4 regions of the Cryobacterium sandaracinum genome follow, and region 3 is predicted to be linked to each of the others. Evidence: predicted binding sites of a transcription regulator. Region 3 holds the regulator's gene; each other region holds the start of a gene.
The links. The regulator LexA, encoded in region 3, represses DNA repair genes until DNA is damaged. The targets are predictions, from matches to a motif close to TCGAACANNTGTTCGA.
Positions count from the first base shown of each region.

Region 1: the regulator LexA is predicted to act here: its motif matches at 1,866-1,881, upstream of E3T25_RS06830 (DUF222 domain-containing protein).
Region 2: the regulator LexA is predicted to act here: its motif matches at 1,352-1,367, upstream of E3T25_RS15455 (DUF222 domain-containing protein).
Region 4: the regulator LexA is predicted to act here: its motif matches at 2,035-2,050, upstream of E3T25_RS00020 (DUF222 domain-containing protein).

Region 1 covers NZ_SOGO01000021.1:76,376-79,598, reverse strand. The annotation lists gene E3T25_RS06840 (GspE/PulE family protein) at 1-911, opposite strand, end outside; gene E3T25_RS16715 (hypothetical protein) at 887-1,585, opposite strand; gene E3T25_RS06830 (DUF222 domain-containing protein) at 1,945-3,223, shown strand, end outside.
Region 2 covers NZ_SOGO01000042.1:49,860-53,082, reverse strand. The annotation lists gene E3T25_RS15460 (hypothetical protein) at 53-322, opposite strand; gene E3T25_RS15455 (DUF222 domain-containing protein) at 519-1,277, opposite strand; gene E3T25_RS15450 (helix-turn-helix domain-containing protein) at 1,477-1,758, shown strand; gene E3T25_RS15445 (hydroxymethylglutaryl-CoA reductase, degradative) at 2,020-3,223, opposite strand, start outside.
Region 3 covers NZ_SOGO01000040.1:31,071-34,293, reverse strand. The annotation lists gene metE (5-methyltetrahydropteroyltriglutamate--homocysteine S-methyltransferase) at 1-700, shown strand, start outside; gene lexA (transcriptional repressor LexA) at 894-1,598, opposite strand; gene E3T25_RS14720 (LysM peptidoglycan-binding domain-containing protein) at 1,882-2,238, shown strand; gene E3T25_RS14715 (histidinol-phosphate transaminase) at 2,288-3,223, shown strand, end outside.
Region 4 covers NZ_SOGO01000001.1:1,333-4,555, reverse strand. The annotation lists gene E3T25_RS00025 (M13 family metallopeptidase) at 1-1,016, opposite strand, end outside; gene E3T25_RS00020 (DUF222 domain-containing protein) at 1,129-1,902, opposite strand; gene E3T25_RS00015 (MATE family efflux transporter) at 2,200-3,223, shown strand, end outside.

The DNA.
Region 1 (3,223 bases), on a different contig from region 3:
TAGGAGGTCTTGTAGGCCTCGAAGTTGTGCTCGAGCAGGGCCAGCGCGCGCACGTCGAGGGTCGTGTTCGAGTTATCGAGAATTCGCATGACGACCTTCTCGCCCCACACTGTGGGGAGAGTCGCAACGCGCAGGTCGATCTGACGGCCGGCATGGCGCACGGTCATGCGGCCGTCCTGGGGTTTGCGCCGCTCGGCGATGTCGATATCGCTCATGATTTTGAGCCTGGAGATAACACCGTTCTGGATGCTCTTGGGTGCGGTCTGCATCTCGTGCAGCACGCCGTCGATGCGGTAGCGCACCCGCAGGCTGTGCTCGCCGGGTTCGATGTGGATGTCCGAGGCCAGGTCCTGGATGGCCTGGCTGACCAACAGGTTCACGAACCGCACGATCGGGGCATCGTCGTCGATGGAGTCCGAGACTCCGAAAGAGGAGCTCTCGGTGGCGGCGTTCTCTTCCTCGAGTGTGGAGGTGAGGTCGCTGAGCTCGTCGTCGGCGCGGTGGTAGCGGGTGATGGCGGCGAGTAGATCGCTGCGCTCGGCGACAACCTGGGTGACGCGCATCCGTGATGCTTCGCGCACGTCGTCGACAGCGAAGACATTGCCGGGGTCGACCATTGCGAGGATGAGGCGGCCGTTGTCGACGGCGATCGGGAGCACTTCGTGGCGTTTGCAGACGGCCACCGGAACGAGAGCCACGGCGAGGCGATCGACCGGGTAGTCGATCAGCTCGACGAAGGGCAGGTTGGCCTGCTGGGCCCGAGCCTTGGCGAACTGAACCTCGGTGATGACGCCCTTGGCGACGAGGGCGCGGACGGCGCTCTCATCGGCGGGGTCGCCGGCCATGAGGTGGTCGAGCTCCTCGATCGGCAGCAGACCGTGCAGGATCAAGATTTCGGTGAGGCTGGCCACGCGATCCTCTCGAACAGGCTCGGTAAGTAAGTAACGGACAACGCTATCTCGGGGGCAGGGAATCCGGCCAGACCCACAATGAGGGGGACACGGTTCGAAAAAATGCCTCTGTTCAGTGATCCTAACGGGGCGGGGCTTCGACCCGACATAGACACGGCATCGACCCGGCTTCGACCCGGTTGCGGCCCGCGGGGCGGCAGGCGGAATGCGGCCGCTGCTGGGCGATGCCCGGGCCGGTCTCGGCCTGCTCGAAACGGTCTAGACACCCACCAAAGGTTTTCGATGATGTTCTGTGTGTAGCCCAGCGGGCCGGCATTCGTGTACTTCGTGGTGAGCCGGATGCCGCCCCTCAGAAAGTGGGACTCACCGAAAGCGCCGTCTGCCGTGTTCGTCTGGATGACGCAGCGGCGGCCCTCCGACTGGGTGAAGCACTCCAGTCCGTTTGCGACGAGCCGGGCCTCCACCGCGGCGCTCTGTTCCGGGGTCACCCAGACCACGGTGGTGATAATCCCGGTGTCGGATCCCCCATATGGGCTCGCCCAGACGCAGGTCAGGTGGTCGAGAGCGTCGATCTGGACGCGCAGCTCGGCATCGTCGGTGCCGTGGGACACGTCGGCATCCGGGTCCTGGCTCCAGACGGGGTTCAGGGTCAGGTCGCCGAGCGCCTCGACCATGGCCGGGCTGTAGAGCTGCGTGCACGCGGTTGGACGTGGGACGCCCGGCGCCGCGGTCTGCCCGGGTGCAGGTTGCGTCGGCTTGCGGATTGCGTCGGCTTGAGGGTTGCCGGGGGCGTGGTGGTGGTCGGAGAATCTGTAGCGGTGGGTGCGTTGGTCGGGGCGGGCGTCACGGTGGCGGTTCCGGTGGTCTCGCCTGCGCCCGGGAAACCTTCACCGCCCCGGGGTCTCCATTGAGGCAACCGGCGGTCTTGGACGGCTTCGGAGCGGCCGGAGTTGCTCAGAGATAAATTCGATTATTCTCTCAAATTATGTGAGTAACTCTCGACACTGGGTGCGAGTTGAGGTATTCTCGTAACATGACCAACCTCGCGGAAGACCTCAGGCAGGCGGCCGATGCCGTGGCCCTGCTGGGCTCGTCATGCGCTGACTTCGCGGCCCTTCCTGATGCCGAGGTGTTGGCCGGTCAGAAGCGAATCGCTTCGATCCGCCGTCTCGTCGATACCTATGCCGCCTGGATGGCGGCGACCATCGCCGAACGTTCCCGACCGGAGCTCGGGCACTCGGGTTTGGCGGCGCAGCAGGGGTACCTCTCCCCGGAGGCCCTGATTCAGAACTCGACCGGCTCGTCGAAGGGTGACGCGTACAAGCTGGTGGCGGTCGGCACGATGATGGCTGATGCCGAGGCGGCCGACAGGCTCGTCGAGGCGGCGCTGTCCTCGCCCGACAGGGATGCCGCCGAGGTCGCCGAATTCGAGGCGAAGGTGCCGTGGCAGGCGCCGATCGCCCGGGCCGTCACCGCCGGCACGCTCTCGGTTGACGCTGCCGAGGCGATCCGGGCCGGGCTCGGCCAGGTCGATGCGGCAGTTACCGCGGAGAAGCTCGGGGTGGCCCTGGCGGCGCTCCTCACCGAGGCGTCGTCACTGAATGCCGATCAGGTGTTCAAGCAGGCGAGACGGATGCGCGACCGGCTTGACGAGGCCGGCATTGCCGCCCGCGAGAAGCAGGCCTACGACGACCGCTACCTGCGGGTCTACCGGCTGGGCAACGGCACCGTACGCCTGAACGGGCTGTTTGCCCCCGAAGACGGCGAGTTCGTGCTCTCCACCTTCGACTCGATCACGGGCCCCCGCCGCGGCGGGGTTCGATTCGTGGACGCAGAGCGGGCAGCCTGGGCAAAGAAGATGCAAGACGACCTCCGCACGACCGAACAGATCGCCGCGGACTCCCTCGTGCAGCTGCTGAAGATCGCCGGCGAGGCCGACCCGGGCCGGGTCTTCGGCGGACGCCGACCCTCGGTGCGCGTGATCGTGACCGAAAAGGCGCTGAAGCCGGAAGCAGCCGCGCAGGAAGCAGAGGCGCGGCAGCCGGCCGCACCGGCCGCTCACGGGCAGATCGAGGGCAACCCGGTCCCCATCTCGCAGGAGACCATCGACCGACTCCTCTGCGACACCGGAACCCGCGGCATCAAGTTCGACGCGGACGGCCAAATCATCAATGTCGGCCGCGACGAACGGCTCTTCACCGAGCACCAGCGCGCCGCAATGGCAGTCCGTGACGGTGGATGCCTCTGGGTCGGCTGCGACAGGCCACCGGCGTGGACTGAGGCCCATCACGTCAACGAATGGTTGAAGGAAA
Region 2 (3,223 bases), on a different contig from region 3:
TAGTTTCAGCCCCGGTGGTCGAGCCCGTCGAGACCCGGCGACCCGTCCCGCCCTACAGGTTCGCCCGCTTGCTCGGCAGAGCGATCAGTGTCCGCTTCGGGTCAACCTCCACCGGTGGCCGCAACCATTGCTGAGTTCCGGTGCGGCTGATCGTCCAATGCTGGTTGTGCAGCAGCAGATGGTGGGGATGACAGAGGAGTACCCCGTCGGCGAGGTCGGTGTAGCCGTTGCCTTTCAACCACTCGTTGATGTGGTGGGCTTTGCTCCAGGCCGGTGATCTGTCGCAGTCGATCCAGAGGCATCCGCCGTCACGCACGGCCATCGCGGCGCGCTGTTTCTCGGTGAAGAGCCGTTCGTCGCGGCCGACGTTGATGATCTGGCCGTTGTCGTCGAATTTGATGCCGCGGGTGCCGGCGTCGCAGAGCAGCCGGTCGATGGTTTCCTGGGAGATGGGGAAAGGGTTGCCCTCGATCTGCCCGTGAGCGGCCGGTTCGGCCGGCCCGTGTTCGTTGACCTGCTCAGTCGAAGGTGGAGAGCACGAACTCGCCGTCTTGGGGCGCGAACAGCCCGCTGAGTCGTACGTTGCCGTTGCCCAGCCGGTAGACCCGCAGGTAGCGGTCGTCGTCGGCCTGCTTCTCGCGGGCGGCGATGCCGGCCTCATCGAGCCGGTCGCGCATCCGTCTCGCCCGTTTGAACACCTGATCGGCATTCAGTGACGACGCCTCGGTGAGTAGCGCTTCGAGTGCCGCACCGAGCTTCTCGGCGGTGACCGCGGCGTCGATCTGGCCGAGCCCTGAGCGGATCGACTCGGCCGCGTCGACGGAGAGGGTTCCGGCGGTGACGGCCCGGGCGATCGGAGCCTGCCACGGCACCTTCGCCTCGAACTCGGCGACCTCGGCGGCATCCGCGTCGGGCGAGGAGAGCGCCGCCTCGACCTGCTTCTCGGCTGCTTCGGCATCAGCCATCATGGTGCCGACGGCGACCATTTTGTAGGCGTCGCCCTTCGAGGAGCCGGTCCACTTCTGGATGAGGGCCTCCGGCGAGAGAAACCCCTGCTGCGCCGCCAACCCGGAGTGGCCCAACTCCGGCCGGGACCGCCGGGCGATGGTGCCGGCCATCCACGCGGCGCGGGTGTCGAGCAGGCGGCGAGCCGCCGCGATCTGCTTCTGACCGGACAATACTGCGGCATCAGCCAGCGCCTCATAATCGGCACTCGAGGAACCCAGCAGGGCGACGGCCTCGGCCGCTTGCCTGAGGTCATCCGCGAGATTGATCATGATACGAGGATACCTCAAAGCGAACACAGAGTCGAGAGTCTGTCAGTATTTCGAGACTCGATTCAGAGTTTATCTCGAAGGTTTGTTCACAAGTTCAGAGAGCGGCTCACCGGGTCTCGACCAGCCCGACCACCGTGGATTCGACTGACGGGTTGGGGTGGGCGATCCGAGGGGGACATCCGTCGTCTACGCTCGGGCTATGTCCAGACCGGCGCGACCTGCTCCCCGTGACCTCGTGGTGGGGTGGCCCGACGTGCCGTCGGCGGGCGCCGTCGGCGAGGTGGCCCGTCAGTTCGCGGTGAACGTGCAGGCCGCAATCGGCGAGCGGAGCGTGCGCGCCGTGGCGCGCGATGCCGGGCTCGACCACACGACACTGCTCTCGGTGCTGCACGGGCGGTCCTGGCCGGACCTGGCGACCGTGGCCCGTCTGGAGAACGGTTTGGGTGTCGACCTGTGGCCGGGGCGCGTGGGCCCGCCGTAGGGCCGCCGATTGAGACCTGCGCCGCGAGGCGGGCAGGCAGGCCTGGCAGACGTCGAAGATACGTCTATCCACAGCCTTGTGGATAACCCTGTGGACAGCAGAGTGAAATGTGGCTTTTGCCCGCATAATTACTGGAACGCCCGGTGTGGATAACTACGCGTGAAACCTGTGGACGACTGCCATAATCGCCTTTTATCGCTGTCGGGAATGGCAAGATGCCCAGCTCCGAATACCTCAAATACAGGTTCGAATTTCGGGTGCTCAGCGAATCTCGGTGAGGTAAGTCGTGTAGCCGGCGCTGCGCATCGCGGTGATGATCGGTTCGGTGCCGCCAGGTTCGGCGATAGCGATCATGGCGCCGCCGCCCCCGCCACCGGTCAGCTTCGCTCCGAGGGCGCCGGCGCGGCGGGCGATTGCCACGAGTGACTCGATCTCCGGGCTCGACACCTGTAGCGCGTTGAGCAGTCCCTGATTGATGTTCATCAGTTCGCCGAGCTCGGCGATGTCGCCGCGGCGGAGCGCGTCTACCCCGGCCAACACCAGCCCGTCGATCTGGCTGAAGATCGCGTCGTAGCGCGCGGGGTTGCGCTGCCAGGCGCTGCGCACGAGGCCCACGGTCTGCTTCGTCAGCGACTCCACCCCGGACAGCCCGATGACGATGGGGATCGGGTGGGGAGTGAAGATGTCGCGGATCGTGTGGCCGCCCGGGGCATCCGATCTCTGGAAAAGAACCGACCGGCCGAAGGTGGCGACGGTGTTGTCGATGCCCGACGGGGTGCCATGCACGATCTGTTCGCACTCGAAGGCGAGGCTCGAGACCTCGGCGTCGCTGATCGTGAGCTGGAAGCTGTCGGCGACGGCGCGGATCAATGCCACCGCGAACGCGGCGGAGGCACCCAGGCCGCTGGCGCGCGGCAGGTGAGAGAACACGTCGACCCGAAGGCCGGCGTCGGGCACGCCGAGCCGGGTGACGATCAGCGCCGCCACCCGGTGCGAGAGGTCTGCTCGGATCGGTTCGCGCACCGAGCCGTCGACGTCCCGGTCGGCGATGACCGGTTCGCGGAGCGACGCCTGGCGGGTGACCTGCGCGCGCACCGACAGACCGATCGGCGCGGCGATCGCGTGGTAGCCGTAGACGACGGAATGCTCGCCCATCAGGATGATTTTACCGTAGCCGAGGTGGGCATCCGAGCCGGGGGCGCCGGGGGTGAGGGCAGCAGCGCACGTGGCGGAAGCGCTGGGCGTAAGGGTGGCAGTGGGTGCGGGGTGAGCCGCGGGCAAGGCGACGACGGCGGCGGTGCCGTACCCGGCATCCGGCGCGGCCGGCTCAATAACCCGGTCGCCGTCACTGCTCTCTTCGAGGGCCTGCATGATCTGGCGCGCCTTCCACACCTTGATCTCGCCGTCGGCAATGAGCCTCTCGACGACCTCCTCGAACCGGGCTCCACTGGCGTCGGCGGCAGCC
Region 3 (3,223 bases):
GCCGCGGCCCATCACGGTCGAGTGGTCGGCGTTCACGCAGGGGCTGACGCCCAAGCCCGTCAAGGGGATGCTCACCGGTCCGGTCACGATCCTCGCGTGGTCGTTCGTGCGCGACGACCAGCCGCTGGGCGAGACGGCCAGGCAGGTGGCCCTGGCCCTCCGGGACGAGATCGCCGACCTGGAGTCGGCCGGCATTCAGATCGTCCAGGTCGACGAGCCCGCGCTGCGGGAGCTGCTGCCGTTGAAGCAGAAGGACCAGGCGGAATACCTCGACTGGTCGGTGGGGTCCTTCCGCCTGGCGACGGCCGGTGCGGCCGCGGCCACCCAGATCCACACCCACCTCTGCTACTCGGAGTTCGGGGTGGTCATCGACGCGATCCGCAACCTGGACGCCGATGTGACCAGCATCGAGGCGGCACGCTCTCGCATGGAGGTGGTGGGCGATATCCGGTCCCAGGGCTTCGACCACGGTATCGGCCCGGGAGTGTGGGACATCCACTCGCCGCGTGTGCCGAGCGTGTCCGAACTCACCGACCTGCTCGAGCGCGCCGCGGCGGCCATCCCGGCCACCCGGCTCTGGGTGAACCCCGACTGCGGCCTCAAAACCCGCGGCTACACCGAAACCGTCCAGTCCCTGCACAACATGCTCGCCGCCACCCGCATCCTCCGCGCCCGCCTGACCTCCTCCGTCTCCGCCTGACCCCGCCTCCACCCACACAAAAGCCGGGCACGACACCAAGAACAGTGTTCGTGCCCGGCCCACAAGACCCGGCTCACAAGACCCGACCGGAATAACCATGGTGACTCAACACTCGCGCGTCTCCACGACGCTGGTCGAAACCGTCGAGACCAAGAGTCCGCCTGAAATGCTGATGTGCTTGAGTGCTGATGCCCTAAACCGACCGCAGCACTGCCACAACCTTCCCCAGAATCTCGGCGTGATCGCCGACGATGGGTTCGAAGTTGGTGTTGCGGGGCAGTAGCCAGGTGTGCCCGTCGCGCTGGCGGAAGACCTTGACGGTTGCCTCGTTGTCGAGCATGGCTGCAACGATTTCACCGTTTTCGGCGGTCTTCTGCTGCCGCACGACGACCCAGTCGCCGTCCATTATGGCGGCGTCGATCATCGATTCGCCCGACACCTTGAGCATGAACAGATCGCCCTTGCCCACCAGCTGGCGGGGTAGCGGGAAAATCTCGTCGATCTGCTGTTCGGCGGTGATCGGGATGCCGGCGGCGATGCGACCGACGAGCGGAACCATGGCGGCGTCGCCGACCTGCACTCCGGTGTGGAAACTTTCCGAGGCTCCGGCCGTCGTGTCTTCGGGCGACTGCGGAATCTCGATGAGCACCTCCAGTGCTCGGGGACGGTTCGGGTCTCGGCGGAGGTAACCGCTCAGTTCCAGCTGGTTGAGCTGGTGGGTGACGCTCGACAGTGACGACAGGCCGACGGCGTCGCCGATCTCGCGCATGCTCGGCGGATAGCCGCGTTGGCTGACCGAGCGCTGGATGACGTCGAGGATGGCGAGCTGCTTCTCGCTGAGGCTCTTGCGCCGTCTGGTGCCGCCCTTGTCGCGGGGACCGCTGGTGTTCTGTGCCACGTTCGTCGCTCCTCGTTTTGATTGATGCGCTGGCAGCAAGCAGCGAATGCCGCCGATTCACGCGAATGTCGGGGGTGCCTGATTGAGTGTCAATCAACAATCGAAACTGTATCCGAGTTGCGCTCATTAAACAAACATGTATTCGAGTGGGTCGGAATAAATATTTCAGAAACTACCGAATAAAGCTTGATTGTTCGAATAATCGAATATACATTCGGAACATAAGTTCGCATTCGGCTTTCCCGGCCGAGAGTCGGATGCGTCTTCTCACAGGAGGTATCACATGAGCACTGCACTTGAACGAGGCGCCCCCATCGCGACCGGACGCACCCGGCTCCGACTCACCCGGCGCGGTCGCGTCGTTTTCACGTCCCTGGCTGCCTTTCCGCTCGTGGCCGTGGCCCTGGCCGTCGCCCTCAACGGAGGCATCGCCGCCGCCGAGAACTCGACCGTCGCTCACGTGGCCTCGGCCTTCGACTACGTCACCATCAAGTCGGGGCAGTCGCTCTGGCAACTTGCCGAGACAATCGCGCCCACGTCCGATCCGCGCGAGGTGATCGCCGAGATTGTGAGCCTCAATCAGCTGCCGTCCGACAGCGTGCAGCCCGGTCAGCGGCTGGCGCTTCCGAACGACCTGTGAACTACCCGCGGCGAGCCCCCGCCGGTTTCACCCCGGTAATATTGGGGGAGTGACCAGTCTCAACGATCTGCCCCTTCGCGATAATCTGCGCGGACTCACTCCCTATGGGGCGCCGCAGTTGCACGTGCCGGTGGCTCTCAACGTGAACGAGAACACCCACGGCATCCCGGCTGAGGTGGCGCAGGACATCGTGGCGGCGTTGGCCGTGGCGGTCACGACCGTGAACCGATACCCCGATCGGGAGTTCACCGAGCTGCGGGATTCCCTCGCCCGTTATCTCGGTCACGGCCTCACCCGAAAGAACATCTGGGCCGCCAACGGTTCCAACGAGGTTCTTCAGCAGGTGCTGCAGGCCTTCGGCGGCCCGGGTCGGTCCGTGCTCGGCTTCGCGCCGACCTACTCCATGTACCCTCTGCTGGCCTCCGGCACCGGCACCCGCTGGATCGCGGGCGGTCGTGACGCAAAGTTCGAACTCTCCCCGGCCACGGCGCTCGAGTGGGTCGACCGGGTTGCCCCTGACCTCGTCTTCCTCTGCTCGCCGAACAACCCCACCGGCACGCCCCTGTCCCTGGAAACGATCGCGGCCGTCTACGATGCGAGCGACGGCATCGTTGTCGTCGACGAGGCGTACGCCGAGTTCGGGACGGATGACGCGCCAACCGCCCTGAGCCTGCTTCCCGGCCGGGAGCGCCTGCTGGTGTCCCGCACCATGAGCAAGGCGTTCGCCTTCGCCGGTGTGCGCGTCGGCTATCTGGCCGCCGATCCCGCCGTGACGGATGCCCTCCGCCTGGTTCGTCTGCCCTACCACCTGTCCGCGCTCACCCAGGCTGCCGCGGTCGCCGCGCTCGTCCACACGCCCGCGATGCTTGCCATGGTCGACGACATCCGCGGGCAGCGGGACCGCATCGTGAGCGAACTGGCCCGGCTTGGCTACACTCCGCTGCGCAGTGCGAGCAACTTCGTGCTGTTCGGCGGCGTTGAGGAC
Region 4 (3,223 bases), on a different contig from region 3:
ATGCGCCCGACGGCCTCGCCGAGCGCCCCCTCGACGAGCGAGACGCCACGCTTCCAGCGCTCGCGCAACTGGGGAGTGCCGGTCAGGGTGCGACCGTAGAAGTCAAAGCTGGACTCGACGAAATCGCTCGACAGGAACGCGGCGCTGGAACGGATGATCTGCCACCGTAGCCAGTCCTTCCAGCCCTCGAGCTGGTCCTCGGTGAGCATCTCCGCCAGACCGGTCACGAAGCTGGGCTGGCGCACGACAACCTCGTCGAGAGCACCGGCCGGGCCGTCGAGCCCGTCAAGCCAAAGGTGCAGGTCGGCGCCGGCGGCCAACGCGGTGACCTGACCCCAGGTCTTGAGGTTGTAGGTCTTCTCGCTGTCGCGCGAGCGCACCTTGTCCCAGTGGTGAGTGGCGAGCTCGGCTTCGAGAAGGAACACGCGCTCGGCGCGACCGGCGGCATCCGGGGTGCCGACGAGGCCGAACATCCGGGTCAGGAACGCCTGGTAGGCCTCCCGGATCGCGGCGAACTTCTCGTCGCGGTAGTAGGACTCGTCGGGGAGGCCGAGCCCGCCCTGCTCGACGAAGACGAGGTAGCGCTCGGGGTCCCCCGGATCGTTGTCGACGAAGAGACCGAAGGCGCCGGGCACGCCCGCGCGCTCGAGGCGGCCGAGGGTGCCGAGCAGCTCGGGGATGGAGGTGACGGCGTCGACGATGGCGAGATCGGCCGCGAGCGGGGTCGCTCCGAGCTCTTCGACGCGGTCCTCGTCCAGGAAGCTGGCATAGAGGTCGCCGAATTTGCGCTCCTCGGTGCCGGGGGCGGCGGTCTGGGCTTCGAGGATGATTTCCCGGACGGCCTTCTCCGATTCCTCGGCGAGCAGGTAGAACGAGCCCCAGCGGGCCTTGTCGGCCGGGATCTCGCTGCGGGCGATCCACTTGCCGTTCACATGGCGGAAGAGGTCGTCCTGCGGACGCACCTCGAGGTCAAGTTCGTCGCGGTCGATTCCGGATGCGGTCCCCTGGTCAGTCATGCCTCCACCCTATTCGCTGTGACAGTGGCCGAGCTGGTAGAGACCTATCGGGTGTGCACACGGATGGCGGTGGACCTCCCGGCCCGCTGGTCGAGCGCGCCGAGACCCGGAGCTACAGCCCCACCGCATTGCTCGGCAGCGCGATCAGTGTCTGCTCCGGATCGTTCTCCACCGGTGGCCGCAGCCAGTGTTGCGTTCCGGTGCGGGTGATCTTCCAGTGCTGGTTGTGCAGCAGCAGGTGGTGCGGGTGGCAGAGCAGTACTTCTTCGGCGAGGTTGGTGTCTCCGCTGTCGGTGAGCCATTCGTTGATGTGGTGGGCTTCGGTCCAGGCTGGTGATCGGTCGCAGTCGACCCACCGGCATCCGCCGTCGCGCACTCCCATCGCGGCGCGTTGTTTCTCGGTGAAGAGTCGTTCGTCACGGCCGACGTTGATGATTTGGCCGATGTCGTCGAACTTGGTGCCGCGGGTGCCGGTGTCGCAGAGCAACCGGTCGATGGTTTCCTGCGAGATGGGGACCGGGTTGCCTTCGATCTGCCCGTGAGCGGCGGGTTCGGCGGGACCCGGCTCGGCGGGTTCGGCTGTGAGGGCTTTCTCGGTCACGATCACGCGCACCGCCGGGCGGCGTCCGCCGAAGACCCGGCCGGGGTCGGCTTCGCCGGCGATTGTGAGCAGCTGCACGAGGGAGTCCGCGTTGATCTGCTCGGTGCTGCGCGGGTCGTCCTGCATTTTTTGGGCCCAGGCGGCGCGTTCCGGGTCGACGAAGCGCACTCCGCCGCGGCGGGGGCTGGTGATGGAGTCGAAGGTGGAGAGCACGAACTCGCCGTCTTCGGGGGCGAAGAGCCCGTTCAGGCGCACGTTGCCGTTGCTCAGCCGGTAGACCCGCAGGTAGCGGTCGTCGTGGGCCTACTTCTCCCGGGCGGTGATGCCGGCCTGATCGAGGAGCCCAGCAGGGCGACGGCGTCGGCCGCCCGCCTGAGGTCATCCGCGAGGTTCGTCATGTTACGAGGGTACCTGATGTCATACAGGTAGTCGAGAGTCTGTCACTTATTATGGACACTTTATTGCACTAGTTTCGAAGTCTTGTCTGGCAGCGCGGAGATTGGCTCGCCGGGTCTCGACAGGCTCGACCACCGGAAGCGGACACCGGGTGCGGAGGGGCTGAACTAGAGTTTTGGCATCACCATCACCGTGCTCCGCCCGCAGCCCATCGACCGCGAGATCCTGCGCCTCGCCATCCCCGCCGTCGGCGCGCTCATCGCCGAACCGCTCTTCCTGCTCGCCGACTCCGCCATGGTCGGGCACCTCGGCGCCGTTCCGCTGGCCGGACTCGGCCTGGCCGGCGCCGTGCTGCAAACGATCATCGGCCTGATGGTCTTCCTGGCCTACAGCACCACGCCCGCGGTGGCCCGCTGGCTGGGGGCCGGTGACCGCCGCCGTGCGGTCGCCGTCGGCATCGACGGACTCTGGCTGGCCCTCGGCCTCGGTGTGCTGCTCGCGATTGCGGGCTGGTTCGCCACCCCCCTGCTCGTCGGCGCGTTCGGCGCCGAGCCCGCCGTCACCGCCGCGGCCGTCAGCTACTTGGGCCCATCGATGTTCGGACTGCCTGCCATGCTGCTCGTCTTCGCGGCGACCGGGCTGCTCCGCGGGCTGCAGGACACCCGCACCCCGCTGTGGGTGGCCGGGATCGGGTTCTCGGTCAACATCCTGCTGAATGCGGTGTTCATCTACGGCCTGGGACTCGGCATCGTCGGATCCGCCCTCGGCACGGTTGTGGCACAGTGGGCGATGGTCGCGGTCTACCTTGCCGTCGTCGGCCGCCACGCCCGCCGCGAGAGTGCGCCGCTGCGCCCGCATCGGGTCGGGATGTTGCGGGGCGCGGCATCCGGCGGCTGGCTGTTCCTGCGCACGGTGAGCCTGCGTGCGGCCATGTTGCTCGCGGTTTTCGTGGCCACGAGCCTCGGTTCTCCCGAGCTGGCCGCCTTCCAGATCGCGATGACCCTGTTTGCCACGCTCGCGTTCGCCCTTGACGCCCTGGCGATCGCGGCACAGGCGCTGGTGGGCCGGGGCCTCGGCGCCGGCAACCTGGCCGAGGTGCGCGCGGTGCTCAGGCGCTGCCTCGAATGGGGCGTGCTCAGCGGGTCCGCGCTCGGGCTGCTGGTGATCGCCGCGAGCGGCGTGCTCGGCCGACTGTTCACGAACGCGACCG